Regions from separate parts of the Plantactinospora sp. DSM 117369 genome, predicted to be linked through region 1. Evidence: riboswitches for the same ligand, from Rfam matches in the RefSeq annotation. Region 1 holds a riboswitch; the other holds the start of a gene.

The links. A riboswitch is a leader RNA that binds a small molecule or an ion and turns the genes downstream of it on or off. The one in region 1 is predicted to bind thiamine pyrophosphate.
Positions count from the first base shown of each region.
Region 2: linked by a shared signal. The riboswitch ahead of ACSMXO_RS34810 (ECF transporter S component) and the one ahead of thiE (thiamine phosphate synthase) in region 1 are both predicted to bind thiamine pyrophosphate.

Region 1 is NZ_CM132446.1:8,974,762-8,989,903, reverse strand. Features, by position in the region: gene ACSMXO_RS38470 (ThuA domain-containing protein) at 1-3,819, opposite strand, end outside; TPP riboswitch at 4,159-4,269, shown strand; partial or broken gene thiE (thiamine phosphate synthase) at 4,273-4,881, shown strand; gene thiO (glycine oxidase ThiO) at 5,061-6,383, shown strand; gene thiS (sulfur carrier protein ThiS) at 6,394-6,594, shown strand; gene ACSMXO_RS38450 (thiazole synthase) at 6,602-7,417, shown strand; gene ACSMXO_RS38445 (thiamine phosphate synthase) at 7,414-8,127, shown strand; partial or broken gene thiD (bifunctional hydroxymethylpyrimidine kinase/phosphomethylpyrimidine kinase) at 8,124-8,936, shown strand; gene thiC (phosphomethylpyrimidine synthase ThiC) at 9,008-10,600, shown strand; gene ACSMXO_RS38430 (hypothetical protein) at 10,814-13,402, opposite strand; gene ACSMXO_RS38425 (ABC transporter ATP-binding protein) at 13,504-14,313, opposite strand; gene ACSMXO_RS38420 (ABC transporter substrate-binding protein) at 14,421-15,142, opposite strand, start outside.
Region 2 is NZ_CM132446.1:8,151,765-8,166,906, forward strand. Features, by position in the region: gene ACSMXO_RS34750 (acyl-CoA dehydrogenase family protein) at 1-1,625, opposite strand, end outside; gene ACSMXO_RS34755 (Scr1 family TA system antitoxin-like transcriptional regulator) at 2,227-2,481, shown strand; gene ACSMXO_RS34760 (DUF397 domain-containing protein) at 2,472-2,660, shown strand; gene ACSMXO_RS34765 (aldo/keto reductase) at 3,037-4,140, opposite strand; gene ACSMXO_RS34770 (TetR/AcrR family transcriptional regulator) at 4,240-4,851, shown strand; gene ACSMXO_RS34775 (serine hydrolase) at 4,918-5,838, opposite strand; gene ACSMXO_RS34780 (hypothetical protein) at 5,831-6,454, opposite strand; gene ACSMXO_RS34785 (EAL domain-containing protein) at 6,665-8,581, opposite strand; gene ACSMXO_RS34790 (RNA polymerase sigma factor) at 8,578-9,159, opposite strand; gene ACSMXO_RS34795 (hypothetical protein) at 9,316-9,597, opposite strand; gene ACSMXO_RS34800 (DUF6328 family protein) at 9,823-10,332, opposite strand; gene ACSMXO_RS34805 (sugar isomerase domain-containing protein) at 10,477-11,226, opposite strand; TPP riboswitch at 11,359-11,466, shown strand; gene ACSMXO_RS34810 (ECF transporter S component) at 11,543-12,133, shown strand; gene ACSMXO_RS34815 (ABC transporter ATP-binding protein) at 12,309-13,778, shown strand; gene ACSMXO_RS34820 (energy-coupling factor transporter transmembrane component T family protein) at 13,775-14,575, shown strand; gene ACSMXO_RS34825 (serine/threonine protein kinase) at 14,626-15,142, opposite strand, start outside.

The sequences.
Region 1 (15,142 bases):
CCGCCGGCTGCCGCCGTACAGCAGGTCCAGCTTGGCGTAGTTGTCGTCGTCGCCGTACACGATCAGGCCGGCCTGCTGGTAGTCGGCGACCGCCGCCAGGCTCAGCTTGGTGGTGGCCTGCCAGCTACCGCTCGGCGCCGGTTGCAACACGACGTTGGTGGCGTCGTTGCGGGTGCCGTAGAGGTCGCCGACCGAGGTGGGCAGGACGAGGGAGCCGCCCCGCACACCGTAGAGCTGGTTCTCCCGGACCACCGTGGACCAGCGGGCCTTGTCCAGCTCGCCGCCGTCGAAGTCGTCCGAGCGGGCCCCGAAGCACGAGGTGTTCGGCGCCTCCACCCGCACCGTCACCGTGGCGTACGCGGCCGCGCCGCGCGCGTCGGTCACGGTCAGGGTCGCGGTGAACGTCCCCGGGCCGGTGTACGTGTGCGTGGCGTCCAGGGTGGTCGCCGTGCCCCCGTCCCCGAAGTCCCAGGCGTACGTCAGCGGGTCGTCGCCCTCGGCGTCGCTGGCGGTGCCGTCGAAGCTCACCGCGACCGGCGCGGTGCCGGTGGTCGGGGTGGCGGTGGCGGTCACCGTCGGCGGCGCGTTGTCGGTGACGCCGCGACCGAGGAAGTCGACCCAGTTGACGTTGACGATCGCTCCCGTGCCGGTGGCTCCGACCGGGTTGCGCGCTACGAAGAACAGGGGGCCACTTGCCGTGCTCGGAGTGGCCAGCTCGGCCGTGGCGTTGGTGAAGGTCTGCCAGCCGCCGGTGTCCGGCACGGTGGCGGTGGCCAGCACCGGCCCGTCGGCCGCACCGGACCGTACCTCGATCCGGGCGCCGCCGCCGGCCGAGGAGGCCCGGAACCGGAACCCGGTGATGCCGGTCAGGTTGGTCGGGTCGAAGGTCCAGTAGTCGCCGTCCTCGACCCAGCCGATGTTCTCGAAGCCGCCCTCGACGTCGGTGGTGGCCTGGGTCTGCACGCCCGGGTCACCGCCGCCGACCGCGCCCGGCGCCCGGCCGGTCGCCGAGTAGTACTCGGCCTGCTTCCGCTTCGGCTGCAACTGCTCGATCGCCCGGCCGGTCAGCGGGTTGGAGTTGCCGGCCCCGCCGCCGTCGGTGTAGGTGGCCTCGAAGACCGCGAACACGTTGGCGTCGGCGCCGTGGCTGGCGGCGAGCGCGGTCTGCACCGAGCCCTCGCAGCCGAACTGCTCGCCCATCGGGTGGGCGTGCTCGTCGTGGCCGAGGAACGACTGGAGCTTCACCTTGGTGCAGTCGATCTCCCCGTCCTCCGGGTCGGTCACCTTGACCGTGTACTTCACCTGGTCGCCCCAGTCGAAGAAGCCGCCGTCCGGCGGGAACTCGATGGTCACCGTCGGGGCGGTGTTGCCGACCGTCACCGGTACGTTCGCCACCGCCGTCCGGCCGGTGTCGTTGGTGACGGTGAGCTGGGCGGTGTAGTTGCCGGCCGCGGCGTAGCTGTGCGTCGGGTTCGGCTCGGTCGAGGTGCCGCCGTCCCCGAACGTCCAGGCGTAGGTGATCGGGCCGCCGTCCGGGTCCCGGGAGCCCTCGCTGGAGAAGGCCACGGTCAGCGGGGCCGGCCCGGAGGTGGGTTCGGCGGTGGCGACCGCGATCGGCGCCCGGTCACCGGCGATGTACTCGATCCGGTACACCCCGGAGTTGTCGTTGTTGCCGCCGAAGCCGCTGCCCCATTCGATCAGGTACAGCGCGCCGTCCGGGCCGAACTCGAAGTCCATCGGCCGGATGAAGGTCATCCCGGTGAGCAACTGGTTGATGTCCACCAGGGACTTTCCGTCCTCGGCGACCTGGAAGGCGTACATCTTGTTCTGGTTCCACTCGCCGAACATCGCCTTGCCGTCGTAGTACGCCGGCCACTTGCGCTCGGACGGGTTCTCCGGGTCGTACCGGTAGACCGGCCCACCCATCGGGGCACCGCCGCCGCCGATCTCCGGGAAGAGCGGGTTGCCGCTGTAGTCGTAGTCGACGGTGGCCGGGATCGCCGGGGGCAGGTTGGTCAGCCCGGTGTTGTTCGGCGAGTTGTTCACCGGCGCGGCGCAGTCGAACTTCGCCCCGCTCGGCCCGGACGGGAACTGGTAGTCGTTGTACGCGTAGTTCGCCCCGTGGCAGTACGGCCAGCCGTAGTTGCCGGCCTGCCCGACCGCGTTCCACTCGACCGTCCCCTCCGGACCGCGGTCCGGGTTCGCCGCTCCGGCGTCCGGGCCGTAGTCGGCCACGTAGAGGGTGTTGGTCAACGGGTCGATGCCGATCCGGAACGGGTTCCGGAAGCCCATCGCGTAGATCTCCGGCCGGGTCTTCTCGGTGCCCGGCGCGAAGAGGTTGCCCTGCGGGATCGTGTACGTCCCGTCGTCCTCCGGGTGGATCCGCAGCACCTTGCCGCGCAGGTCGTTGGTGTTGCCGGAGCTGCGCTGCGCGTCGAAGTCCTGCCGGCCCGGCCGCTCGTCGATCGGGGTGAACGAGTTCGACTCGAACGGGTTGGTGTTGTCCCCGGTGGCCAGATAGAGGTTGCCGGCGCTGTCGAACGTCATGCTGCCGCCCGCGTGGCAGCAGGTGTTCCGCTGCGTCGTCACCTGGAGCACGACCTTCTCGCTGGCCAGGTCGAGGGTGTCACCGACGACGGTGAACCGGGACAGGTAGTTGCGGGCCGCGCCGCCGTTCGGGGCGTAGTAGAGGTACACCCACTTGTTGGTGGCGAAGTCCGGGTCGAGCCGGATGCCGATCAGCCCGTCCTCGTTGCCGGTGAAGACGTCGAGGTCGGCGGCGGTGACCGTGGTGCCGGTGTCCGGCTTGATGATCTGGACCCGGCCGTCCCGCTCGATGTAGAAGACCCGCCCGTCGGCGGCGACGTCCAACTCCATCGGGTTGTTGGTGTTGCTGTCCAGGGTGATCTTCTCGAAGCTGCTGGTCAGCGAGGCGGAGCAGTCGGCCTCCACGGCACCGGCCGCGGTCTGGATGCCGCCGAGCAGGTGGTCCAGGAACTCCGGCTCGGCGTACGACTGCTGGGTGTGGCCGCCGGCCGTGTACCAGGCCCGGCCACCGTCGTAGTCCTGGCACCAGGCGAACGGGTGGTCGGCACCCATCGCCCCGGCGCCGGGGGCGTAGCTGGTCTCGTCCAGCGAGGCGAGTACGTGCACGTCGCCGCGCGGGTTGTCGCGGAAGTTGTACCACTCGTCGTACCGGGACCACTGTGCCGGCAGGTCGTTCGTGGACTCGTGCGCGTGGTCCTCGACCTTGATGGTGGCCTGCTGGTTGGCCGGGTGCGAGGCGAAGTACGCCCCGACCAGCTCGCCGTACCAGGGCCAGTCGTACTCGGTGTCCGAGGCGGCGTGCACCCCGACGTATCCGCCACCGGCCTGGACGTAGCGCTCGAAGGCGGCCTGCTGCTCCGCGTTCAGCACGTCGCCCGTGGTGGAGAGCCAGATCACCGCCTGGTACCTGTCGAGGTTGGCGTCGGTGAAGGCGGTCGAGTCCTCGGTCGCGTCGACGGTGAACCCGTGCTCCGCGCCGAGTTGCTGGATGGCGGCGATGCCGGCCGGAATGGAGTCGTGCCGGAAGCCGGCCGTCTTGGAGAAGACCAGCACACTGAACGGCTCGGCCTGGGGGGCCAGGTTGAGTGCCGGGGTCTGCTTGACGGGGGCCAGGGCCTGTGGCAGGACCGCCGGGGCGGCCGAGGCCGGGGTGGCGGTCAGCGCGGTCGTGCCGAGGAGCACGGCCGTGGCGGCGCCGACCAGCCCGCGAAGGAGTCTGCGACGGGGTTGCGGGGGGTGCGATGTGCCGCCGGAGCGGCCGGGACTGGACACGGAGGATCTCCTTGGTCCGGTGAGGACAGGGGGATCCCGGGTCGGTACGCCGAAGACCGCCACGGGGGGTGGAGGTACGCCCGGAACTCGCCGAAGCACCGGCCGTCGAATTTTGCCTTGTGATTGAACAAATTAGGGGCGCCTGCCGGCCGCTCGGAATACGGCGGTGAGGTTAATTCGGGTAACGGTTGTGTAACGAGCGCGAATGATCCGGATAGGACAGACATATCCACCGGGCCGCGGTCGCGGCTCTGGAACGGCAGTAGTGGTCGAGTGCTGACACTGTGCGATTTATCACGGCCCTTTACGGATCCGTGACCAGGCGCGTACGCTCGCCGACAAGTAACCCACGGGAGCCCGGTGGACCGGGCTGAGAGGGGGGCTGTCGAGCCCCCGACCGTCGAACCTGATCCGGGTAATGCCGGCGCAGGGAGGAGCGTTGCCGTGCTACACATCGGACGACTTCACCTCATCACCGACACCCGGCCGGGGCGGGATCCGCTCGCGGTGGTCGACGCGGCCCTCTCGGTCGCCGGCCCCGAACTGGTCGTACAGGTCCGGGTCGAGGACGACATCGACGACCGGACGGCGTACGAGCTGGCCGCCGAGGTCGCCCGCCGGTGTGCCGCCGTCGGGGCATCTTGCCTGGTCAACGACCGGCTGCACCTCGCACTGGCGATCGGGGCGGCGGGCGGGCACGTCGGTGCGCGGGACCTGCCGGTCGACGCCGCCCGCCGGGTGCTCGGCCCGACCGCCGTGCTCGGCGCGACCGCCCGGGACCCGCGCACGGGTGCGGCGGCGGTCGCGGCCGGCGCCAGCTACCTCGGCGTCGGCCCCTGTCACGCCACCTCCACCAAGGACGGACTGCCCGCGCCGATCGGCCCGGAGGGAATCCGCCGGGTCGCCTCGGCGGTGCCGGTACCGGTGATCGCGATCGGCGGGATCACCGCCGAGCGGGTACCCGCACTGCTGGCCGCCGGGGCGTACGGGGTGGCCGTGGTGGGTGCCGTCTCCGGCGCCGCCGACCCGGCCCGGGCCACCGCCGCCCTCCTCACCGCCCTGCACACCGACCCGCCCCCACCCGATCCGGAACGGGGAGCATCGCCGGGGTGGAACCCCCGGCGCGGTTCCCCGCTCTCGGCTCGGGGTGCGGGGGCCCAGGAATGAACCTTTTTCCACCTGGACCGCGCGGCGCCCACGCACCGCGTCGGACCTTGCGGTCCGCCCGACCGCAAGGGGAGCTGGAAAAAGGTTCAACGGTAGGGGGCGGCCGGGCGGACGTGGCGGTGGTGGGCGGTGGCCCGATCGGGCTCGCCGTCGCCTGGCGCTGCGCCGCCCGGGGCATGCGGGTCAGCGTGTACGACGCCACGCCCGGCTCGGGCGCCTCCGACGTGGCGGCCGGAATGCTCGCCCCGGTCGCCGAGACCTACTTCGGCGAGCGGGTGCTGACCGGACTGCTCGTCGAGTCCGCGGCCCGCTGGCCGGGCTTCGCCGCCGAACTCGCCGAGTACACCGGGCTGGACCTGGGCTACCGGACCGAGGGGACGCTGACCGTAGCGCTCACCTCCGACGACCTGGCCGAGGCGGAACGGCTCTGGACGTACCAGCGGGAGTTGGGGCTGCCGGTGACCCCGTTGCGGCCGGCGGAGCTGCGGGACCGCGAACCGCTGCTGGCCACCCGGCTGCGCGGCGGCGCGCTCGCCCCCGGCGACCACCAGGTCGACCCGCGCCGGCTGGTCACCGCGCTGCGGGTCGCCGTCGAACGCGCCGGGGCGACCCTGCTGCCCCGGCCGGTCCGGGACCTCACGGAGCTGGACGCGGCGGCGACAGTCGTCGCGGCCGGCTGCGGCACGGCGGCGCTGACCGGCCTGCCGATCCGGCCGGTGAAGGGACAGATCCTGCGGCTGCGCGCGCCCGGCGGTGCGGCACCCGGCTTCCGGCACGTGATCCGGGGCCACGCCGACGGCCGGCACGTCTATCTGGTGCCCCGGACCGACGGCGAGGTGGTGGTCGGGGCCACCGTCGAGGAGCGCGCCGACCTCGACGTCACCGCCGGAGCGGTACTCGACCTGCTCCGGGCCGCCACCGACGTGATCCCGGAACTGACCGAGTACGAGCTGGTCGAGGCGCGCTCCGGGCTGCGCCCCGGTACGCCGGACAACGCACCGCTGCTCGGTCCGCTGCCGGATCGGCCCGAGGTGCTGGTGGCGGCCGGGCACTTCCGGCACGGCATCGTGCTCACCCCGCTCACCGCCGACCTGATCGCCGATCTGCTCGCCACCGGAGTGCCGGATCCGGCGCTCGCGCCGCTGTCGCCGGCCCGGTTCGGCACTCCGGCGGCGCTCGGTGGCCGGGCCGGCACCGGCGGCGCCGGCGGCGCCAGCGGTGTCGGCGGTGTCGGCGGTGTCGGCGGCCCGGCGCGTACCGGTAGTGCCGGCCGGCCGGGTGGCGCTGGTGCCGGCCCGGGCGGTGTCGGCGGGCTGGGCGGTGGCAGTGGGCTGGGCGGTGGCAGTGGGCCGGCGGTCGGCGGGAGGCCGGGACCGGACGACGGAACGACCAGGTAGGGAGGGCGCGGTGGAGCTGACCGTGAACGGAGTCGAACAGCGGCTGCCCGGCGAGTTGACCGTGGCGGACCTGGTGGAGCGGATCACCAGCGCACACCGGGGCGTGGCGGTCGCGGTGAACGGCGAGGTGGTGCCGCGCGGCGGCTGGCCGGCCCGGCTGCTCCGGGACGGCGACCGGGTCGAGGTGCTGACCGCGGCCCAGGGCGGGTGACCCCAGCATGTCGTCCGTACGTCCCGATCCCGAACCACTTCCCGATCCCGAACCGGGGTTCGTGCTCGCGGGTGAGAAGTTCAGCTCCCGGCTGATCCTCGGCACCGGCGGGGCGACCAGCCCGTACGTGCTGGAACAGGCGATCCGGGCCAGCGGTACCGAGCTGGTCACCGTCGCGCTGCGCCGGATCGACAGCGGCGCCACCATGGGCGGCGGCCTGCTGGAGGTACTCGGCCGATGCGGCGTACGGCTGCTGCCGAACACCGCCGGATGCCGTACCGCCGCCGAGGCGGTCACCGTGGCGCAGCTCGCCCGGGAGGCGTTCGAGACGTCGTGGGTCAAGCTGGAGGTGATCGGCGACGAGCGGACCCTGCTGCCCGACGCGGTCGAGCTGGCCACCGCCGCCGAGCGGCTGGTCGCCGACGGGTTCACGGTGCTGCCGTACGTCACCGACGACCCGGTGCTGGCCCGCCGGATGCAGGACCTCGGCTGTGCCGCGGTGATGCCGGCGGGTGCGCCGATCGGCTCCGGGCTGGGCATCACCAACCCGCACAACCTGCGGCTGCTGCGGCAGAACGTGGACGTACCGGTGATCCTGGACGCGGGCGTCGGCACCGCCTCGGACGCGGCCCTGGCGATGGAGCTCGGCTGCGATGCGGTGATGCTGGCCAGCGCGGTGACCCGGGCGGCCGATCCGGTACGGATGGCCACCGCCATGCGGTTCGCCGTCGAGGCGGGCCGGCTGGCCGCCGGTGCGGGACGGATTCCCCGGCGCTTCCACGCGCTGGCATCCACTCCGGACGAGGGGCGGCCCGAGCTGTGACCGGGCCACGGGGAATCGTGCTGGTCACCGACCGGTGGCAGCCGCACTGGCCGCTCGACGAGGTGGTGCGGGCCGCGGTCGACGGCGGGGCCCGGTGGGTGTTGCTGCGGGAGCGGGACCTGCCCCGGCCGGAGCGGCTCGAACTGGCCCGGCGGCTGCGGGCGATCCTCGCCCCGGTGCAGGGCACCCTGCTGGTCGCCGGGCCGGACCCGCTCGACGGCGACGCGGTGCACCTGCCGGCCGCCGGCCCGTACCCGCCGCCAGCGCTGCCGCTGGTCGGCCGTTCCTGCCACGACCTGGTCGAGCTGGGCCGGGTCTCCACCGAGGACTATGTGACACTCTCGCCGGTCTATCCGAGCCCGTCCAAGCCTGGATACGGCCCACCGCTCGGTCCGGACGGCCTGGCCGGGTTGGTCGCGCGCAGTCCGGTGCCGGTGGTCGCGCTCGGCGGCGTCGGCACCCCCGAGCAGGTCGACGCCTGCCTGGCGGCTGGTGCGGTCGGGGTGGCGGTGATGGGTGCGGTGATGCGCTCGGGCGACCCGGCCGGGCTGGTCCGCGACCTCTGCGCCGCCGCCGCGCGGGCCGACGCCGTCGAGGTGCGGAGTGACACTGTCGAGGCGCGGGCCGGCGTCGTCGAGGTGCGGAGCGGCGTCGTCGAGGCGCGGGCCGACGGCCGTGCACTGCCGGCCAGCTCGGGGTGGGCGCGGTGACGCCGCCGGTGGTGCTGACCGTGGCCGGCTCGGACTCCGGGGCGGGCGCCGGCATCCAGGCCGACCTGAAGGTCTTCGCCGCGCTCGGGGCCTACGGCACCTCGGTGCTGACCGCGGTCACGGCGCAGAACACCCATCAGGTACGGGCGGTCTTCCCGGTCTCCGCCGAGATGGTGACCGCACAGTTGCACGCGGTGGTCGAGGACATGCCTCCGCTGGCGGTGAAGACGGGGATGCTCGGCGACCCGGAGGTCGCCGCTGCGGTGGCCGGGGCGGCCCGGGACGGCCTGCTGCCCAACCTGGTGGTCGACCCGGTGCTCGTCTCGACCAGCGGAGCGCGGCTCGGCGTGGTCGGGGCGATCGAGCGGCTGCTGCCGTACGCCCTGGTGGCGACGCCGAACCGGGCGGAGGCGGCGGCGATCCTCGGCCGTGCGGTCTCCGGGCCGGACGAGATGGCGGAGGCGGCCCGGCAGCTCGCCGCGGGCGGCCCCCGGTACGTGGTGGTGACCGGCGGTGACGTCGACGACTCGGGGCTGGCGGCCGGCGGTGCCGAGGCGTTCGGCGGCGCGGTCGACGCGTTCTGCACCGGTACCGAGGTGCGGCTGTTGCGCCGGCCGTGGGTGCCGACCCGGAACACCCACGGCACCGGCTGTTCGTTCTCCGCCGCGATCGCCGCCCGGCTGGCGCTCGGTGACCAGGTGCCGGACGCGGTGGCCTTTGCCAAGGAGTACGTCACCCGCGCGCTGCTCGGCGCCCGCACCTGGTCGTTGGGGAGCGGTCACGGGCCGCTGGACCACTTCGGCTGGTCCGGTGCGGCGGCGGCCGGCGGCGGGTCCGGTCCATCCAGCGGGTCCGGTCCATCCAGCACGAGGAGGAAGTCATGAAGGCTCGTCGCAAGGTGTACGTGACAGGGGCGCGTCCGGACGTCCGGGTGCCGTTCGCGGAGGTCGAGCTGACCGGCGACGAACCGCCGGTCCGGCTCTACGACACGTCCGGTCCCGGGTCGGACCCGGCAGAGGGGCTGCCGCCGCTGCGCGGGGCGTGGATCGCGGAACGGGGCGACGTGGCCCCGGTACGCGGCGCCGGGACTCCACTCGCCGGTCGGGACGGTGCCCGACCCACCCAACTGGGCTACGCCCGGGCCGGGATCGTCACCCCGGAGATGGAGTTCGTGGCGGTCCGCGAGGGCATGCCGGCCGAGGTGGTCCGGGAGGAGATCGCCACCGGCCGGGCGGTGCTGCCGCTCAACGTGAACCACCCGGAGTGCGAGCCGGCGATCATCGGCAAGCGCTTCCTGGTGAAGGTCAACGCCAACATCGGCACCTCGGCGGTGACCTCCTCGATCGCCGAGGAGGTGGAGAAGCTCACCTGGGCGACCCGGTGGGGCGCGGACACCGTGATGGACCTCTCCACCGGCAAGCGGATCCACGAGACCCGGGAAGCGATCATCCGCAACTCCCCGGTGCCGATCGGCACCGTCCCGATCTACCAGGCGCTGGAGAAGGTCGGCGGCGACCCGGTGAAGCTCTCCTGGGAGATCTTCCGGGAGACCGTGATCGAGCAGGCCGAGCAGGGCGTCGACTACATGACGGTGCACGCCGGGGTACGCCTCGGCTACGTGCCGCTGGCGGTCAACCGGGTCACCGGAATCGTCTCCCGGGGCGGCTCGATCATGGCGGCCTGGTGCCTGGCGCACCACGAGGAGAACTTCCTCTACACCAACTTCGCCGAACTCTGCGAGATCCTCGCCCGGTACGACGTCACGTTCTCGCTCGGCGACGGCCTGCGGCCCGGCTCGATCGCGGACGCGAACGACGAGGCGCAGTTCGCCGAGCTGCGTACCCTCGGGGAACTGACCTCGGTGGCCTGGGAGCACGACGTACAGGTGATGATCGAGGGGCCGGGGCACGTGCCGATGCACAAGATCAAGGAGAACGTGGACCTCCAGCAGGAGCTGTGCCACGAGGCGCCGTTCTACACCCTCGGTCCACTGACCACGGACATCGCCCCGGCGTACGACCACATCACCTCGGCGATCGGTGCCGCGATGATCGGCATGTTCGGCACCGCCATGCTCTGCTACGTCACCCCCAAGGAACACCTGGGACTGCCGGACCGGGACGACGTCAAGGCGGGGGTCATCGCGTACAAGATCGCGGCGCACGCCGCAGACCTGGCCAAGGGGCACCCCGGGGCGCAGGCCTGGGACGACGCGCTGTCGAAGGCGCGGTTCGAGTTCCGCTGGGAGGACCAGTTCAACCTGTCGCTGGACCCGGAGACGGCACGGGCGTACCACGACGCCACCCTGCCGGCGACGCCCGCCAAGACGGCGCACTTCTGCTCCATGTGCGGTCCGAAGTTCTGCTCCATGAAGATCACCCAGGAACTGAAGGAGTACGCGGCGCAGGGCATGCAGGAGAAGTCGACCGAGTTCCTGGCCTCGGGCGGCAAGGTGTACCTGCCCCTGGCCTGACGGGCCGCTGCCCGCCCGGTGCCCCTTCCGGCCCTCCGTCTGCCCGCGCCACCGGTAACCCGGACTCCCGAAGACGCACCACCTGGGCGTTGAAGAAGCTCGACCTGGACGCCAGAGACGCTCGACCTGGACGCCGGAGGCGTTACCGGGGCGGGGATACGCCTCGGTAGTCCAGGTCGAGCCGGGGTCGCGCCCGTCCGGAGGCGACAGCGGTCAGTCGGCGTGGTGGCGGCCGGTCGAGCGCAGTGATCGCCGTACGCTGCGGTCCAGCCCGAGGTCGTCGGCGGTCGGGTCTGGCTCGCTGAGCCCGCTCACCCAGTCGACGTACTCCTCGTCGCGGGCCGGCACCGGTTCCTCACTACGGTTGCGGCCCTTCGCCTCCCGCCGCTTCGACTCGCTCTTGTCCTGCGTCGACTCGCTCTTGTCCTGCGTCGACCCGCTCTTGCCGGTCTCCACGATGTCGGTCTGCTCGGGGTCGGCGTTGCCCCGGTTGCGCCGGAACAGGCCGCGACGGATTCGCCCGGTCGGCCGCTCGGCGTCTCCGGTCGCGGGCTCGGGCTCAGGCTCGGGGGTGACCTCGGCGGTGGTCTCCGGGACGGGGTCGGCCGGACGCGCGCCGCGTTCCGATGCCGGCCGAACCGGGGAATCACCGGAGACCACCGGAACGGGCGGGATCCGCTCGGTCCGGTCCGGGTCCGCTCCGCTCGGCTCCGTCCGGCTCCAGCCCGGTTCGGGCAGCCCGGCGGCCGCCCCGCCGGATCCGACAGAGTCCCGGCCCGGTGTCGCCCTGATCCCGCCCGGCCCCGCCGGAGTCCTGCCGGGTGTCGCTGTGGGCTCGCTCGGGTACGACCGGTTGTCCCCGGCCCGCCCGGTGCTCTCCCCCGGGGGACCGGCGATGAAACCGCTGAGGTGGGAACTCCCGACACCGGAACTGCCGGGGCTGCTGGCATTGAGGCTGGTGGTACTGCGGCCGGTGGTGCCAGCAGCGCCGTCGTCGGCCGGTCGGTGGGCGGGGTCGGTGGAGGGTTCACGGCGGTCGAGGCGGGGGCGGCTGACCGACGCGAAGGCGTCCCAGTCCTCGTCGCTACGGTTCGGCGTCACTGGTGATGGCGGGGGCGTTGCCGCTGATGGCGCCGGAGCCGTTGGTGGCGTCGAGACCGTCGGTGGCGGTGCTGCCGGCGACTCCGGTGCTGCCGGTGTGGTCGCCGCAGGGGTCGCCGATGCCCCAGGTGTTGTCGCCGGCGGTGTCGTGGTCGGCCAGAAGTCTTCGGTACGCAGTCGACCGGCACCCGCCCAACCGGCTGGGAACCCGGCGTCCCCCGAATCGGTGGCCGGCCCGCCGCTGCCCGGGCTGACTGGTTCTGTGGCGCTTTGCTGACCGCTTTCGGGCACGGTCGGGGCCGATGCACCGAACCGCTCGGTGGGCGCGGAATCCTCCGTCGGGACGCGTGGAGTCGGGATGCCGCTGCCGATGTCGAACGACCCGATGTCGAACGACCAGTTTCCCGAACTCGGCGCCGGCTCCCGGGACGGCTCGGCCGATTCACCAACCGTCCGCCCGTCCACCGCCGAAGAAGGCGGCCAGGTGCCGGCCGGTGCCGTCCCGGTAAGCCGGTCACCGCTGGCGCCGGTGCCGCCCGTCCGGGGTTCGCCGCTCGGGATCTCCAGTCGCCAGGTCCGGCCGGCCGAGGTACCGCCGGCAGTGGCGCCGCCGGGTGCCGCTGTGCCGGTGGTGGCGCCGCCGGCCGTCGGGTTCGCCGCCGGGATGATCACAGTCGGCGCGTCGCTGGCACCGCTGCTGGCCGGCGTCGTGCCGCTGCCGGCCGGCGTCGTGCCGGCGGTGCCGGTGTCGCCTGGCATCGTTCCGGCGGTACCGCCGGGCGTTGTTGCGGTGGCGGACGGGTCGGCTTCGGCGGACGAGCCGGCTTCGGCGGTTTCCTCGGGGGCGGTCGTGGTCAGCGGCCAGCGGGCCCAGGCCGCCAGTACCGAACCCAGCGCGCCCGCACCGACGGAGATCAGCGCTCCCCAGTACGGGGCCGCCTGGTAGGCATCGGCCGAGTCGCCTCTGCCGGCGACGACGTACGCCAGGGCGAGCATCAACGGGCCCGCCACCCCACAACTGGCGACAACGGGCACCGACAGTTCGCGCCACCGGGCCAGGGCACCGGTGAGCGCGCCCGCGACCAGGGCCAGCGCCGGCATGGTGACGACTGCCAGCCGTTGGCTGGTGCCAGCGCTCAACCAGCTCGGGTCGACACCGCCGAGCCGTACGGCGGGCAGCGGATCGGTGGGGCCGAGCGAGGGGAGCACGGACAGTACCGCCAGGAACCAGACCGTGCCGGTCACCGCCGCGATGTTCCAGACCAGCGGACGCTGGCTGAGCGCGGCCAGGGCGGCGAGGAACCCGACCCCGGCACCGAGCGCCGCGGCCACGCCGGCCAGGGTCACCGGGTCGGCCGAGGCGACCTGGGCCGCCCGGGCGGGCTGCATGGAGAGTGGTGCGACCGCGAGCGCGCCGAGGGCGGCCAGCGCGGAGATCGCCGCTCGATTGCCGAGCGTGGTGGGCAGGGTGTACCTGCGGGCGAGCCGGTCCGCCAGCGTCGCGCCGAGTACGGCCGCCACCATGGCGAACCAGCCGACCCAGACAAGCTGGGCGGGCCACTGGTTCGCCGTGGCCGCGTCGAAGCCGCGGTCGAAGCGGACGAGGCCGAGCCCGTACGCGATCCCCAGCTGGCCGGCGCCGCTGACTATCCCGACGAGGAGTGCGGCGAGCAGCACTCTGCCCCAGGTCCGGTAGGCCATGCCGGGCACGTTACGCACCCCCACCCGGGCCCGCCACCCTGGGCTGGACGCGGGTGAGGCAGTAGTACGCGACAGGCTACGGAGCGTGGTTGAGCGTCGGGTCAGTGCTGTTGGTCGGCCTGGCCGCTGCGGCTCAGTGCCAGCCCGGCCTCGCCCTCGGGGTGGTCGAGCAGGAGCTCGTGCAGCTCCGCGCTGGCCCGGGCGACGTCCTCGAAGTGCGCGTTGCGGCCCAGCGAGCGGGGACGCGGGATGTCGATGCCGAGCACCTTGCGGATCCGCCCGGGCCGCGGACTGAGTACGACGACCCGGTCGGCGAGCAGCACCGCCTCGTCGATCGAGTGGGTGACGAAGAGGATCGTCGCCGAGTGCTCCATGTGGATCCGCTGGAGTTCGACCGACAACTCCTCCCGGGTCAGCGCGTCCAGGGCGGAGAACGGCTCGTCCATCAGCAGCACCTTCGGCTGCTGGATCAGGGCACGGCACAGCGACACCCGCTGTTGCATGCCGCCGGAGAGCTCGTGCGGAAGCCGCTTCTCGAACTCGCTGAGCCCGACCATCGAGAGCAGGCCGCGGGCCCGCTCGCGGTGTGCGGCCTTGCTCCAGCCGAAGATCTCGGTGGGCAGCAGCACGTTGTCGAGCACCGACCGCCAGGGCAGCAGCGCCGGCCGCTGGAAGACCATGGCGATGTCCCGCCGTGGCCGGGTGACGACCTCGTCCGCCACCCGGATCTCGCCCTCGGTCACCGGCAGCAGGCCGGCCACCAGGCGCAGCAGGGTGGACTTGCCGCAGCCGGAGCGGCCCACCACCGCGAGGAACTCGCCCTCGGCGACGTCGAGGTCGATGCCCCGCAGCGCCTCAACGGAACCGGACCGGCCGCCGAAGGTCCGGGATACTCCGGAGAGTCGGATCATGGCTGGGCCACCCCATTCGACAGGTCGACAGTGTCGACAGGCTATCCCGGACGCCTTCCGGCGGCGAGACCCGTTCCCGCCGCCGGACCGCGTTGTCGAGCGCCGGCTCAGCCGGCCAGTCGCCACCGGCCGCCCCGGGCCACCAGCAGGCTTAACGCCTGGGGCATCAGCCCCGAGTGGTTCTCCGGCGTCATCCGGATCGGGCCGGAGAGGCCGTCGGTCTCCGCGGTCTCCAGCAGGCTGCGGATGCGCCTGCGGTCCGGCTCCTCGCCGCCGCCGGCCCGGACCGCCGCGTCCACGATCAGTTGCACCGCGTCGGCGGCGAACGAGGAGTATCCGTAGTAGCCGCCGAACCGGGCGGTGTAGTCCCGGAACCACTGCTTGCTCGCCGCCTTGGCCGGGGTGGTCGCGATCACGTCGTCGATCACCATGGTCTGGGTGAAGACCATCGTGGTGTTCTCCGCCGCGCTGCCGCTGTTGCCGATGAAGAGGTCGCCGGCGGCCACCGCGTCGAAGAAGACGTGGCCCTTGTAGCCCTCGCCCTTCAGGCTCGCGATCGCCAGGTTGGCCTGGTCGGCCGGGGTCCACACGATGATCGCCTCCGGCTCTTCCGACACGAGCGCCTCCACCGCCTGGCTGACGTCGGTGTCGGTCACCTTCACCGACCGCTTCGCCAGGATCGGGATGTCGGTCGAGTCCTCCTCGACGCCGACGAGTTCGCTCGCCAGCGTCGCCGCGCCCTCCGTGCCGTACCTGTCGGCGGTGTGCAGCAGCGCCACCGTCTTGACCTTACGGGCACGGAGTTCGGCGGCGATGGCGGCGACGTTGT
Region 2 (15,142 bases), 820 kb from region 1:
AGTTTTCCCTGCCAGCGGGACATCGCCAGGAACGTCGACCGGGCCAGTTTGCGGGACGACCGCTCCACGTACCGCAGATGACCGGCGAGAGGGCCGTACTCGGCGTACCCGCCGGGGTTCTGGCCGCGACCGACCGCGAGGGTCGGCAGCCACCTGGCGTAGAACGCGCCCGCCCTGGCTCCGGCCCGGACCTTCCGGCCCAGTTCGGCGTCGGGATCGATGATGTCGCCGGCCACCGAGAGGTGGGCGTCGACCGCCTCCCGGGCGATCAGCAGGTGCATGATCTCGGTCGAACCCTCGAAGATCCGGTTGATCCGCAGGTCGCGGAGGATCTGCTCGACGGCCGCCGGGCGCTCGCCCCGGGCGGTCAGCGACTCGGCCGTCTCGTAGCCGCGCCCGCCCCGGATCTGCACCAGTTCGTCGGCGATCTTCCAGGCCATCTCGCTGGCGTAGAGCTTGACCAGCGCGGCCTCGATCCGGATGTCGTTCGTGTCGTCGTCGGCGAGCAGGCAACAGAGGTCGAGCATGGTCTCCATGCCGTAGGTGGTGGCGGCGATGAAGGCGAGCTTGCTCGCCACCGCCTCGTGCCCGCCGACCGGCCGGCCCCACTGCACCCGCTCGGCGGCCCACTCCCGGGCCACGTTCAGCGACCACTTGCCGGCGCCGACGCACATCGCCGGCAGCGAGAGCCGGCCGGTGTTCAGGGTGGTCAGCGCGATCTTCAGGCCGCGCCCCTCGCCGCCGATGACGTTCTCGGCGGGTACGAGGACGTCGGAGAACCGGGTCAGGCTGTTCTCCAGGCCGCGCAGCCCGAGGAACGCGTTACGCCGCTCGACGGTGATCCCGGGCGAGTCCGCCTCGACAACGAACGCGGTGATCCCGCCGCGCCGCCCCTCCGAGGCCGGCACCCGGGCCATCACCACCAGCAGGCTCGCCACCGTCCCGTTGGTGGCCCACAGCTTGACGCCGTTGAGCCGGTAACCGGTGCCGTCCTCGGTCGGCTCGGCGGTGGTGGCCAGCCTTGCCGGGTCGGAGCCGACATCCGGCTCGGTCAGCAGGAACGCCGACACCTCGCCAGCGGCCAGCCGGGGCAGGAAGCGCTGCTTCTGCTCGTCGGTGCCGAAGAGTTTCAGCGGTTGCGGCACCCCGATCGACTGGTGCGCCGAGAGCAGCGCGCCGATCGCCGGGCTGACTGAGCCGGCCAGCGTCAACGCCCGGCAGTAGTGCAGGTTGCTCAGCCCGAGGCCGCCGTACTTCTGGTCGATCTTCATTCCGAAGGTGCCGAGTCGGGCGAGCCCGGCGAACACCTCGTCGGGGATCCGGGCGTCCCGCTCGATCGCCGCGCCGTCCACCTCGGACCGGACGTAGCTGTCGAGCCGGTCGAGGAACTCCTGCGCCTGGGCGGCACGCTCGGGATCGGGCTGCGGCCACGGGTCGATCAGGTCCAGCCGGAGCCGGCCGAGGAAGAGTTCCTTGCCGAAGCTCGGCTTGCCCCACTCCGTCTCCCGGGCGGCCTCGGCGACCTGCCGGGCCTCCCGCTCGGAGACCTGCCCGGCCTCCTTCGGCAGCGGCCCGACTCCGTCCGACTCGCCCGCCGCCGGCCTGTTCTGCTCTGTGGTGGTCACGGCAACCCCCTCGATCGAGTACGGCGCCAAGGAGGTAACCGCGCTCATCACTCCGTGCAGCGGAGCGGGCAACCCCCTGACGTGCTGCGGCCGAATACACCGTCCACGCTACTCGGTTTTGTTACCCGCCGGTAGCACTGAATATGCGGATGTCGACATCTCCGCCGCCGGCAGCGGACCCGCCGCCCGGCGGCATCGGTGTGCGGTGGCGAGACTGTCGAGCTGCCCCGCCTGTGCACCCACGCCCCCGGGCACCTCGACGTGCCGTCGGCGCGGCCCCATTCCAGAGACGTCCAGAATCTCGCCACAGGTGCCACCAGGAACCTTCACTCTCCGGTCAGGAGCCACTACGGTGCGCCCAGGAATCAGCCGAGGGAGCTACCGGCGCCTGCGGAGTGGCGCCGGGGCGGCGGGGGGATCGTGGACGAACAGGATGGCCAGGCCCGCGACGGCCAACAGGGCGAGCGACCGGTCGAGGCCCCGCTGATCGAGTTCATCCGGGCGCAGCTCCGCCGGATGCGGGTCACCGCCGGCCTGTCCCAGGACCAGTTCGGCAGGCGGATCAACTTCTCCAACTCGCTGGTGAGCGCGGTGGGCCGAGTTGCCGAACGTCGACCTGCTGGTCGTGCCGAACGGCATCGGCATGTACGCCGGGCTGGCCGGGCCGTTCGTGCTGGCCGCGCTGGAGGGCAACAGTTGGCTCGGCTATCTGGACAATCAGCTCCGTGGTCAGATCGTCACGCTGCCCGACGAGATTGATAACCTGCAAGAGGCGTGGGAATGCGTCCGCAGCGAGGCGTTGCCGCGCCCGCACTCCCTCGACCTGCTCAAGGAAGCGGCGAAGACATGGACCTGAGCAACGCCCAGTGGCGCACCTCCACCCGCTCCTCCAACGGCGGAGCCACCTGCGTCGAGGTGGCCGACAACCTCCCCGACGCCGTACACGTCCGCGACAGCAAGGACCGTCAGGGCCCCGTCCTCACCTTCACGACCGACGCCTGGCGCACCTTCGTCCGCACCGTCAGCACCCACTGACCCCCGGCAGCCGCCGCGCGTGCGCCGACCTGGACATCAGATGCGCTACGAGGCTGCCGTAACGCATCTGATGTCCAGGTGACCACAGCGGACCGGACGGACAAGGGCGTCATCCTCCAGCAACGGCCGGGCTGACGGCCTCCACCAGCCACGGGCCGGCGGCATAGCGGCGGCGTGGCGGGCAGCGCCCTCGGTGGGCGCACACGCCATCGGGTGGGCGCCACACGCCCTCGGTGGGCGCATAAACGGGGCAGCTCGACAGTCTGCGCAACGGATACCTGCCGCCAGCGCCACGGATACCTGCCGACAGCCGAGGGATCCTGCCGACAGCCGAGCCGGCATCCCACTCACCCCGGCCCGAGCAGCGGGAGCGGCGTCAGCCGACCGGCTGGGCGGCGCCGTTCCACACCGGCGGGGCGTAGCCAGCGGGCTTGTCGCCGATGCCCAGCCCGGGGTTGACGATCCAGGACTGGTATTCCGGGGTGAACATCGAGTAGGGCCCCGGCAGCGGGACCGCGCTGGCCTCGTCGAGCCGGCGCCGCGCCTCCGCCGGGATCTCGAAGTCGAGTGCGGCCAGGTTGCTCGCCAACTGTTCCGGGCTGCTCGCGCCGATGATCGCCGACCCGACACCGGGTTGGGTGGCCACCCAGTTGATCGCCACCTGGGCCATGCTCCGGCCCAGCTCGGCCGCCACGCCCGCCAGCACCTCGATGACCTGCCACTCCCGCTCGTCGATCGGCCGCTGGTGCCCGCCGGGCGCGCCGAGCCGGCCCTCGCCGGTCACGCCGTCACCCATCCGCCGGTACTTGCCGGTGAGCAGCCCGCCGCCGATCGGGCTCCACGCGGTGAGCCCCAGCCCGAGCGACTGGGCCATCGGTACGAACTCCGGCTCGATCCCCCGGGCGATCAGCGAGTACGGCAACTGGAGGCTGATCATCGGGTTCAGCGAGTGCGCCTCGGCGAGGCTCTGTGCGCGGGCGGCGTACCAGGCGGGGACGTCGGAAAGGCCGGCGTAGCGGATCTTGCCGGCACGCACCAGGTCGTCGAAGGTACGCACCACCTCCTCGACCGGGGTGATCCGGTCCCAGGTGTGCAGCAGATAGAGATCGAGATAGTCGGTGTTGAGCCGGCGCAGCGTCGCCTCCAGGGCCCGGACGATGTGCTTGCGGCCGTTGCCGCTGGCGTTCGGGTCCGCCGGATCGATGCTGTTGGTGAACTTGCTGGTCAACACGAGCTTGTCCCGCACTCCGGCGGCGGCGATCAACCTGCCGAGGATGCGCTCGCTCTCCCCCGCCGTGTAGAAGTCCGCCGTGTCGACGAAGTTGCCGCCGGCTTCCAGATATCCCCGGAGAATCGGCTCGGCCTCCGCCTCGGTTTTGCCGTAGGCGGCATGGAAACCGGAGGTGCCGAAGTTCATCGTGCCCAGCGCCAGCCGGCTCACCCGCAGCCCGGACCGGCCGAGCAGGTAGTAGTCGTTCATGTGCACAACCCTGCTTCGAAAAAATTGGACCGGCAAGTCCAAAGAATGCGGGTCGGTCCCGGATAGAGTGGACCAGATAGTCCAGAGAATCGGATGGGCATGAATCGGACGTTAACCCAGAAAGGCACCGCCACCCGGCAACGCATCATCGAGGGCGCGGCGGCCGAGATCCGGGAGCGTGGCGTCGCCGCGACCACCCTCGACGACGTACGGGCCCGGACCGGCACCAGCAAGAGCCAGCTCTTCCACTACTTCCCGGACGGCAAGGACGAGTTGCTGTTGGCCGTCGCCCGCTACGAGGCCGACCGGGTACTCACCGACCAGCAGCCGCAGCTCGGTGACCTCACCTCCTGGCCGGCGTGGTGGGCGTGGCGGGACCGGGTGGTGGCCCGCTATCTCGGCCAGGGAATGGACTGCCCGCTCAACGGCCTCGTCGCGCACCTCGGCCGGAGCACCCCCGGCGCCCGGGCCGTGGTCACCGAACTCCTCCGCGCCTGGCAGTCGGAGATCAGCGCGGGAATCCGGCACATGCAGGAGATCGACGAGGTCGATCCCGGCCTCGATGCCGAACAGACGTCCGCTGCCCTACTCGCCGGCATCCAGGGCGGTGTCGTGGTGATGCTCGCGACCGGCCGGATCACGCACCTGGAGGCCGCGCTCGACGTGGGCATCGGCAACCTTCGGTCGAACCGGCGAGCCGACCCGGCCTGACGGCGGCGACCCGCCGGTCCGATCGTCCACATTGCCATCGCGTGATGCAGTAAATGGATACCGGCCTCAGTGTGCCGACCCACCGGCCGGCGGGATCCCGCGCAGCTCGGTCAGCGCGTACTTCGCGGCCTTCTCCACCGCCGCGATCCCCTGCTGCCGGGTCGAGTGGTGGTCGGAGAGTACGGCGATCAGCCAGTCCCGGCCCGGCTCGACGATCCGGCCGATGCTGTTCGCCAGCCACCGCCCGTTGTCGGCGTCGACGGTGGTCCAGCCGTTCTTGACGTAGCTGGCGGTGCTGGCCCGACCGGCGGCGGCGGTGATCCCCCAGTCCTGCTCCTTGTCCACCTGAGCCATCAGCCCGAGCAGGACGTCCCGGCTGCCGTCGCTGAGCGGACCGGCCGGGTCGGTGACCGCGATCAGCAGCCGGAGCTGATCGGCCGCCGTGGTCGTGGTCATCCCCCAACTGGAGTTGGGCGTCGTCTGGCGCAGTCCGAGAGTCCGGTTCGCGGCGGTCAGTCCGGTCCGGTAGCCGATCGTGGCGTAGAGGCTGCTCGCCGCGGCATTGTCGCTGACCACGATCATCGACCGGGCCAGTTGGCGCTCGTTCGCGCTGAGCTTGCGCCCCTGGTCCTGGCGGCGCAGCAGCAGCGCGGCCAGGATGTCGACCTTGACGATGCTGGCGGTCTGGTACCGCCGGGTGCCGGCGGTGACCGCCAGACCGGTGATCCGGTCCCGCACCGCCAGGGTGACCCGGCCGCCGACTCCGCGCAGGTGGCGCTCGATCCGGGTACGCGCCAGCGCTGGGTAGTCCGGGGTCGGGCTGGGCGTCGGTCGGGCCGGGCTGGCCGCCGCCCCGGGCCGCGCGCCGGCATCCGCCGAACCCGCCCACCGGTACGCCAGCCCGGTGCCGGCCGCACCCGTACCGAGCAGTGCGGCGGCGGTGGCGGCGAGCAGCTCCCGGCGCCTCGGCCCGCGCCGGCTAGCCAAGGAGGTCCGCCAACTTCTTCACCACCGTGTACGCGGTGGCCCGGTCCACCGGACCCGGAACGTTCAGTGTCGAGAGCCGGTCGTCGTGGCGTACCGCCACCAGCAGCGTGGACCGGGCGGGTGCTCCGGGAGAGTCGATCCGCCCCTGCACCACCAGCCCGTCCGCGGGTGGGAGCGAAATGTCGAGCAGCCTGAACGAGATGCTGGCGCCGTAGGCGTCGTACCGGGAGCAGGTCGTGACGACCCGGCGTACGTCGTCGAGGGCCCGCACCGCCCAGCCCGGCTCGTACGCCTCGACGACCTGCGTCGCGACCAGCTCGGACGGCTCGTGCCGGTAGCGGCGCTGCACGGCGCCGGTCCGGTGCCGCTGGGCGGGGTAGTCCCCCTCCCGGTACGCCGGGCAGTCGGCCTGGAGCCACGGCCACGGCGGCTGCTCCGGCGGGTGCGGACTCTGCCGCCATCCCGTGCCCAACCCGCTGGGTTGGAGCAGAGCCAGGTCGAGTGTTGCCGGCCGGTGGGCCGGACCGCTCGCGGTCAGCCGGGCGCCCTGGCCGGCCGGGGGCCGGCGTGCCGGATCGGCACCGCAGCCGGCGGTGAGGCTGGCGACCGCCAGCACGACCAACAGGACGGCCGTCGCGGCCAGCCACTCCCACCCGCCCGGACCGCTCCGGACCCGTCGCGCGATCGGTCTGTCGACCGCCGGTAGCGGCCTTGCTCGGGCTTCCACGCCCCTTAATGACGGTCACCGCACCCGGGACGTTGCATGGACCGCCGGTCGGCCCGGTGCCGGGCTGCCCCGCACCGAGCCGGCCGACGGTCCGTCCGGCTATCCGGTGGCGGCCCGCAGTTCCCGCTCCGGATCGACCTCCGGCTCGGCCGGCGCCACCGGCGTACGCGCCGGGCTGGTCACCGGCTTGGGCTTGCCGACCAGGTACCCCTGGGCGAAGTCCACCCCGTAGTCGCGGAGCAGATTCATGGTGGCCTCGTCCTCCACGTGCTCGGCAGCGGTCCGGATCCCCAATCCGCGGCACATCTCGACGATCGACCGCACGATGCCCCGGTTCGCCACCGAGTGCTCGATGCCGGCGATGAACTCGCCACCCACCTTCACCAGGTCCACCGGGAAGTAGGTGAGGAAGGCGAACGGAACGTGCCCGGACCCGAAGTCGTCGAGGGCGAGCTGGCAGCCGAGCTGGCGGATCCCGTACGCGAAGTTGTGCGCCTCGGTCAGGTTGCCGATCCGCGCCGTCTCGGTGATCTCGAAGGTGATCTGGCCGGGATCGACGTCGTACTGCTGGAGCCGCTGCTGTACCCGCTCCAGCAGGTGCGGGTCGCCGAGCGAACGCCCGGAGAGGTTCACCTGGTAGTGCGAGGTACGCGGGCCGCGGGCGATCAGCTCGATGGTGCGGTCGATCACCCACCGGTCGATCGGCAGGATCTCGTCCAGCCGCTCCGCGTCGCCGAGCAGGGTCGAGGCGGAGTGCGCCTGCCCGCCGTCGTTGACCACCCGGAGCAGGATCTCCTGCCGGGTGATCTGGTTGAGCCGCAGGTCGAGGATCGGCTGGGTGTAGAGGGTGAACCGGTTCTCCGCCACCGTCGCCCGTACCCGACTCCGGCACAGCTCCCGGCGCTCGTCCTCGGCCGCCGGCTGGTCCAGGGCGACCCGGGCGACGCCGGCGGCCCGGGCCCGGCGCCAGGCCGTCTCCGCGTCCACGATCAGGTCGACGCCGCGGCTGCCGTCCCGGCCCTGGTAGCGGACCAGGCCGCCCCAGGCGTCGACCAGTCGGGTCCGGCCCAGCACGAAGGACTGGGACCGGATGCCGTCGATGATGGCCTCGGCGAGCGCGGTGGCCGAACTCAGCGTGGTCCGCTGCATCAGTACCCCGAACTCGTTCGGCCCGGTCAGCCCGCAGACGTCGGAGCGGCGGGCTACCCGGCGGACGACCTGGGCGACCGCCACCGCCAGCCGCTCCTGCTCGTCGGCACCGCCGGGCTCGCCGTCGACATCGGCGTCCGGGTCGAGCGCCGGGCCGACCGGCTCGACGGCCACCACCAGCAACACGCCCGGCCCGCCCCGCTGGGCGGTGTCGATCTCGTCGGCGAACCTGGCCCGGTGGAAGAGCCCGGTGACCGGGTCCCGGCCGGCCAGCTCCGCCTGCACCGTCTCGCGACGGCGGGCCAGCCGGGCCTGCTCCTGGCGGGCGAGTTCGAGTTCGGTGATGTCCCGGGCGGTGGCGATGATGCCGTGCGGCCGGTTCTCCCCGTCGACGATGTATTCCAGGTAGCAGTGCACGTACCGGGTGACCCGGTCCGGGCGGATCACCCGGCAGGTCGTCTCCCGGACGGTACGGTCCCGCCACACCGACTCGACCACCCGGCGCACCCCGTCGACGTCGTCGGGGTGGACCAGCCGGGCCAGCGCCGCGACCGAGTGCCGCAGCGTGCCGGGCGGATAGCCGAGGATCAGGGACATCTCGTCCGACCAGGTCAGCTCTCCGCTGGCCCGGATCCAGGTCACGGTGCCGAGCTTGGCCAACTGCGCCGCCCGGGTGATCCGGGCCGCCTCGTCGGTGTCGGCGGTCAGCGGATCCCGTACCTCGATGTCGCCGGTCAGGTCGCGGCCCTCGGAGAGCGCCCGCTGATATTCCTGCTGCACCCGGCGGGTGGCCCGGCGTGCTCGGGCCCGTTCCAACTCGCTGCACGTCCGGTCCGAGGCCAACGACAGGATCTCGTCCAGGTTCATCCCCGATCCCTCCCGGACGGCGTCTCGAAGCCCGCCTGCTGGGCGAGTTCCTTCAACCGGTGCCGAGCCTCCTGCCGGTACGTCCGCACCGTGTTGTATGCGATCCCGAGGATGGCCGCGATCTCGTGGTCGGACCAGCCGTCCAGCGCCAGTACGAATACCTCGGCCTGGCGGGGCGGCAGCCTCGGCAACCAGCCGCGCAGCAGCTCCCGGGCCTCCGCCGGGTCGGCCGGTTCGGCGAGCCGCTCCGGCGGTACCTCCTCCAGACTGACCGTCACGTCCTGCCGGCGGCGCCGTTGCAGCACCAGCAGCTTGTACCGGGCGGTCTTGTACATCCAGGCCAGCGGCTTCTGGTAGTCCCGGATCTGCTCCCACTTGTCCCGGGCGGTGATGAACGCCTCCTGTACGGCGTCCTCGACCAGCCCCCGGTCCGCGGACTGGGCGAGCAGGAAGCGCTCGACCAGCACGAAGTTCCGCTGGCAGAACGCCTCGAAGCTCACCTCGGAGTCGGCCTGGCCCCGGTCCCCCAACCGGGCGGCCGACTCGGCCCGCACCACCGCGTTGTCCCCGCTCCTCATGCCGTCACTCCGCTGCGCTCCGTGCCGTCATGAGGCTCAATCACACTGAGCTGACTGATTCGCTCGCTGCGCTCGCTCATGACGGCACTCCGCTGCGCTCCGTGCCGTCATGAGGCTCAATCACACTGAGCTGACTGATTCGCTCGCTACGCTCGCTCATGCCGCCTCGCCCCCGTCTGTTCGACGAAGACCCCGCAGCTCCACGACCCGGTGCCCGTCGCGGTCCCGCTCGTCGATCCGTACGTCGGCGGAGCGGTCGCCGGCCAGCCGGATCAGGCCCATGGTGCGGGCCCGGGTCCGCGCCGACCACTCCCGCTCCGCCTGCACCCGGCTGCGGTGCCGCAGAAAGCCCCGAACCAGCAGCCCCAACCCCCCGATCAGGCCCACCAGCACTGCCACCGAACTCCCGGTCGACAGTCCCCCCAGAACCTCGCTCATCCTCGCCTCTCGCGGTCCGTAGTTGTCGTTCCGGATATAACTCTCCGTCAAGGGCCTCGGTGTAGGGGGCGACCCGCCCGGGCGAAGATGCCAATGATCAAAAATGTGGCGACTAGCTGGTGCGTTTCCTCCGATCAGCCACAGTAGACGGACTGATCAAATGAGCATATATACTGTCCAGTATGGATTACACAGAGCGACATCCCCCAGCCTGGCGGGGTGTGCTCAGTCGACCGCGTCGGGGCGGGCGGCGGCCGGCGTCTCGTCGTCGTCCTCGTCGGCCTCGCCCCAGTTGCGGCGCAGGAACGGCAGCACGGCCCAGAAGGTCAGGAACCAGGCCCCGGTCAGCGCGCTGAGTACGAACGCCACCGCTCGGGGCAGCAGGAAGTCGGTGATCAGCAGCACCGAGCTGACCATCGAGACCAGCATGAAGGCCAGCCCGCCGGTCGCCATGCCGTGCGCGAACCGGACCAGTTCCGGCTTGCGCCCCTGCCGGAAGAGCGCCCGGTGGAAGGCAACCGGCGAGATGATCAATGCGGTGGCGGCCGCCGCCGACAGCAGCGCGACGACGTAGGTGTCCTTCTGGAACGTGGTGGCTCGCGGGAAGCCGTTGCTGAAAGGCAGGGTGAGCAGGAAGGCGAACAGGATCTGCACCCCGGTCTGCGCCACCCGCAGCTCCTGCAACAGGTCGGCGAAGTTGCGCTGCCAACGCTGCTTCTCCGTCTCGACGGCCACGTGGGCCACCTCCCGTTCCGGTCGAAGTTCGCAGCAGTGTGCCCGAACCGGCCGTACGTGAAACGCGAGGAAGCCTCGACAGCGGACGCGGCGGCAGTACCGGTGGCAAACCGGGCGGCGCCGGAGGTCTGCGGTACCCGGGGGTCAGCCGCCCCGGCGGATCCGGCCGGCGTACCGGGCCTCCAGGGTGTTGTTGTGCTCGTCGCTGTCCGGAATGTTGGCCGAGAGGTAGACCGGGGCGGTCTCGCCCGCCTCGACCAGCCGGCGGACCACCTCCACCACGACCTGCTGGGCGAGCAGCGCAGCGGTGATCGACGACACCGCGCCGACCGCGCCGCCGCCGGGCAGCGGCAGCGTCGCGTCGCCGTACGGGGCGCCGTTGTCGAGCACCACGTCGGCGAGATCGCTCAGCTTGCGTCCGGACGGGTGCCGGGACGCCACCCGGGCCGAGTGCTGCTGCGAGGTGATCGCGATCAGCCCGTGGCCGTGCTCCTTGACCAGCGACGCGAACTCGACGATGGTGCCGTTCACCCCGGAGTTCGAGGCGATCACGAAGACGTCCCGGGGGTCGATCGGGGTCAGCTCGTAGAGTCGGCGGGCCACGGTCGGGTCCCGTTCCAGGGTGGGGCCGAGGATGTCGACCGGCTCGCCACCGCGCAACACCAGGTCGCGCAGCGCGATCCGGTTCGTCGGGACCAGTCCGCCGGCCCGGCCGGCGATCTCCATGGCCAGCGCCTCGGAGTGGCCGGTGCCGAACGCCTGCACCACTCCGCCGGCCCGGAGCGCGTCGGTGACCAGGTCGGCCGCCCGGCGTACGCCGTCCCGGGCGGCGGCCGCCACCCGCCCGATCGTCTCGGTGACCACGTCGAGATAGCCCTCGGGGCTGAGTGTCACGCCGCACGCGTCCCTTCGAGATGTTGATCTGGGCCATCCACCCTATCCCGTGACATCGTGGGCACCACCACATCCACCGGCTCCACCGCTGTCGGCGCAGCGGCATCCGGTGTACCGTCTGCGCAACAACAGCACATCCGACAGGGGAGCGCACAGCGCTGAGAGTGCGGGTGACACACCCGCAGACCCTCGAACCTGATCTGGGTAATGCCAGCGCAGGGAGTTCGGTCGAGTCTCCAGCCGCGCCGCAGTCCGGGCCGTCCCGGGTTGCGGCGTGCGTCTTGCCTGGTGTGCCACGCGACTGGGAGGCACGCTCATGAGTCCGTCCACCACCACCAGATGGCGCACCGTCGACATCGTCGTCGCCTCGGTCATCGCGGTCGCGTTCGGGGTCATCTTCTGGGCCTGGAACCTGGTGTGGAGCGCCACCGAGGGTGCGTTCACGTTCTTCCCGCCGGCCCAGGCGGTCATCTACGGCATCTGGCTGGTCCCGGGAGTGCTCGGTGGCCTGGTGATCCGCAAGCCGGGCGCGGCACTGTACTGCGAGTTCCTCGCCGCCTTCGTCTCGGTGTTGCTGGGCAGCCAGTGGGGCACCGTCGCGATCCTGCAGGGGCTCGCCCAGGGCGTCGGCGCGGAGGCGGCGTTCCTCGCCGTCGGGTACCGCTCGTTCCGGCTGCCGGTGGCGATCGGCTCCGGCCTGCTGGCCGGTCTCGCCGCCGCGATCTTCGACCAGGTCCGCTACTACTCCGAGTACGACTTCGACTCGTTCCGGCTGCCGGTCTTCCTGTTCACCGTGCTCAGCTCGGCGGTGCTCGCCGGTGCCGGCGGCTGGGCGCTCACCCGGGCGCTGGCCCAGACCGGCGCGCTGGACCGGTTCCCGGCCGGCCGCGAGCGTACCGCCGTGTGAGCGGCGCGACCCGGTGGTGTCGTCGTGAGCGAGCGAACCAGCCAGCTCAGTGCCGATGAGCCTCATGACGGCCCGGAGCGCAGCGGAGGGGCGGCATGAGCGAGCGGAGCGAGCGAACCAGCCAGCTCAGTGCGGATGAGCCTCATGACGCCCCGGAGCGCAGCGGAGGGGCGGCATGAGTGAGGTACGACTGCGCGGCTTCGGCTGGCGGCACGCCGGCCGACGGGCCTGGGCGGTCCGCGACATCGACCTGCGGATCGGGCACGGCGAGCGGGTACTCCTGCTCGGCGCCTCCGGTGCCGGCAAGAGCACCCTGCTGGCGGCGCTGGCCGGGCTGCTCGCCGAGGACTCCGGCGAGCAGGAGGGCACCGTCGAGATCGACGGGCTCGATCCGCGCAAGGCCCGGGAGCGGGTCGGCATCGTCTTCCAGGACCCGCAGACGCAGCTCGTGATGGCCCGGGCCGGCGACGACGTGGCGTTCGGCCTGGAGAACCGAGGTGTTCCCCCCGAGGAGATCTGGCCCCGGGTCACCGAGGCGCTGGCCCGGGTCGGCTTCCCGTACGGCCTGGACCGGTCCACCGCCGCGCTCTCCGGCGGCGAGCAGCAGCGGCTCGCCCTGGCCGGGGTGCTGGCGCTGCGGCCCGGACTGCTGCTGCTCGACGAGCCGACCGCCAACCTGGACCCGGCCGGCGCGGCCCTGGTCCGGGGCGCGGTCCGGGCGGCGGTCGACAACGACACCACCCTGATCCTGGTCGAGCACCGGGTGTCGGAGGCGCTGCCGCTGGTCGACCGGGTGGTGGTGCTCGAACCGGGTGCCGGGGTACGGGCCGACGGCCGCCCGGCGGAGGTCTTCGCGGCGCACGGTGCGGCGCTGGCCGCCGCCGGGGTCTGGGTGCCGGGGCCGCCGCCGGCACCGCGCCGGGCCGCGACCGGCCCCGGTGACGTGTTGCTCACCGCCGACCGGCTCGGCCTGCCGCCCCGGCTGGCAAGCACCGACCTGCGGGTCCGCGCCGGCGAGGCGCTCGCCGTGCTCGGTCCCAACGGTGCCGGCAAGTCCACGCTGGCGCTGCTGCTCGGCGGGCTGCTCCGGCCCGGCACCGGCCGGCTGTCGGCTTCCCCGGCGCTGGCCGGCCGGCACGCCGGCACCGCACCGCACCGGTGGCGGGCGCCGGTGCTGGCCGGCCGGATCGGCTCGGTCTTCCAGGACCCGGAGCACCAGTTCGTCCGGAGCACGGTCTTCGAGGAGCTGGCGCTCGGGCCGCGCCGGACCGGCCAGCCCGAGGCGGTGGTCCGGTCGGTGGTGGACGAGCTGCTGGTCCGGCTCCGGCTGGACCGGTTGGCGGCGGCCAACCCGTACACCCTCTCCGGCGGCCAGGCGCGGCGGCTGAGCGTGGCGACGGCGCTGGCCACCGCGCCCCGGCTGCTGGTGCTGGACGAGCCGACCTTCGGCCAGGACCGGCGTACCTGGCTCGAACTGGTCGACCTGCTCGCCGGGCTGCGGGACGGCGGGCACGGCATCGTCACCGTCACCCACGACGCCGACTTCGTCGCCGCGCTGGCCGACCGGACGATCCGGCTCGGCGGCGACGGAGCCGGGCAGCCGGTGGATCGGGCCGGCACCGGATCGGCGGGGCGGGCCGGATGATCCCGTACCAGCCGATCGCCGCCCCCGACGCACCGCTGGCCCGGCGCAACCCGGTGGCCAAGGTCGCCGCCGCGCTGGTCGTCTCCGTCGCGCTGATCGCCACGGTGGACCCGGTGGCCCCGGCGGTGGCGATCGGGTTCGAGCTCGCCGTGGTGCCGCTCTTCGGCCTCCGGTACGCGGCACTGGCCCGGCGGGCCTGGCCACTGCTGCTCAGCGCGCTGGGCATCCTCTGCACCCTGGTGCTCTTCGCCGCCGAGCGGACCGGCAGCCTGCTGTGGCAGGCCGGGCCGGTGGAGGTCACCAGCGGAGTACTGGTCACCGCGCTGGGCATGGCGCTACGGGTGATCGCGGTGGCGCTGCCCGGGGTACTCGTCTTCGCCACCACCGATCCCACCGACCTGACCGACGCGCTGGTGCAGAACGTCAAGGCACCGCCCCGGTTCGCGATCGGGGCGCTGGCCGCGTTCCGGCTGGTGCCGCTGCTCGCGCTGGAGTGGCGGATGTTGAGCCTGGCCCGGCGGGCCCGGGGCATCGATGCCGGACGGAATCCGCTGACCCGGCTGCGGCTGTTCGGCTCGACCGCGTTCGCCCTGCTGGTCGGGGCGATACGCCGGGGTACCCGGCTGGCCACCGCGATGGACGCCCGCGGCTTCGACTCGGGCTCGCCGCGTACGTCGGCGCGCCGGCAGCGCTTCACCGGTGCCGACGCCGCCCTGGTCGTCGGCGCGGCGGCGCTGGCCGGCGGAGCACTCGCGGTCAGCGTCGCGCTCGGCACCTTCCGCCCACTGGTCGGCTGAGCGGCCGGCTTCGACGGCGCGGTGGCGGTCCGACGCCGCCATGCGCACAGTCAGTCCAGGGTGGCGATCTCGACGTTTCCGAAGGCGACCCGGTGGGACGGCTCCCGGCCCTGGTCGGAGGCGGGATCGGAAAAGATGCCCAGCACCACCCGGCCGGCCACCGGAGCAGTGTCCCGCGCCGAGCCGATCTGCCGGCCGTCCTGATAGAAGCGCAGCTCCTCGCCGTCGGCGACCACACCGACCCGGATCCGGCCGTCCGGCCGCCGATCCGGCGGGTACGGGAAGTCGCCGGTCTCGCTCGCCGTGTCGGACCCGTGCCGCATCAGGTGGTACCCGTCGGCACAGACCCGCAGCACGTAACCGCCCCGCGCGTCGGTGAACCGGAACCAGATCCCGGCGCAACTGCTCGGCTCGACCAGGGTCACGTCGACGTCCACCCGTACGTCGGCCCAGGTCTCCTGCGGCCCCGGGCACCGGTACGGGCCGTCGCTCTGCTTCGACACCACCAGCCCGCCGTCGAACTCGCACCCGACCCGGTGCCGCTCGTCCGTCCTCGGCAACCACCGG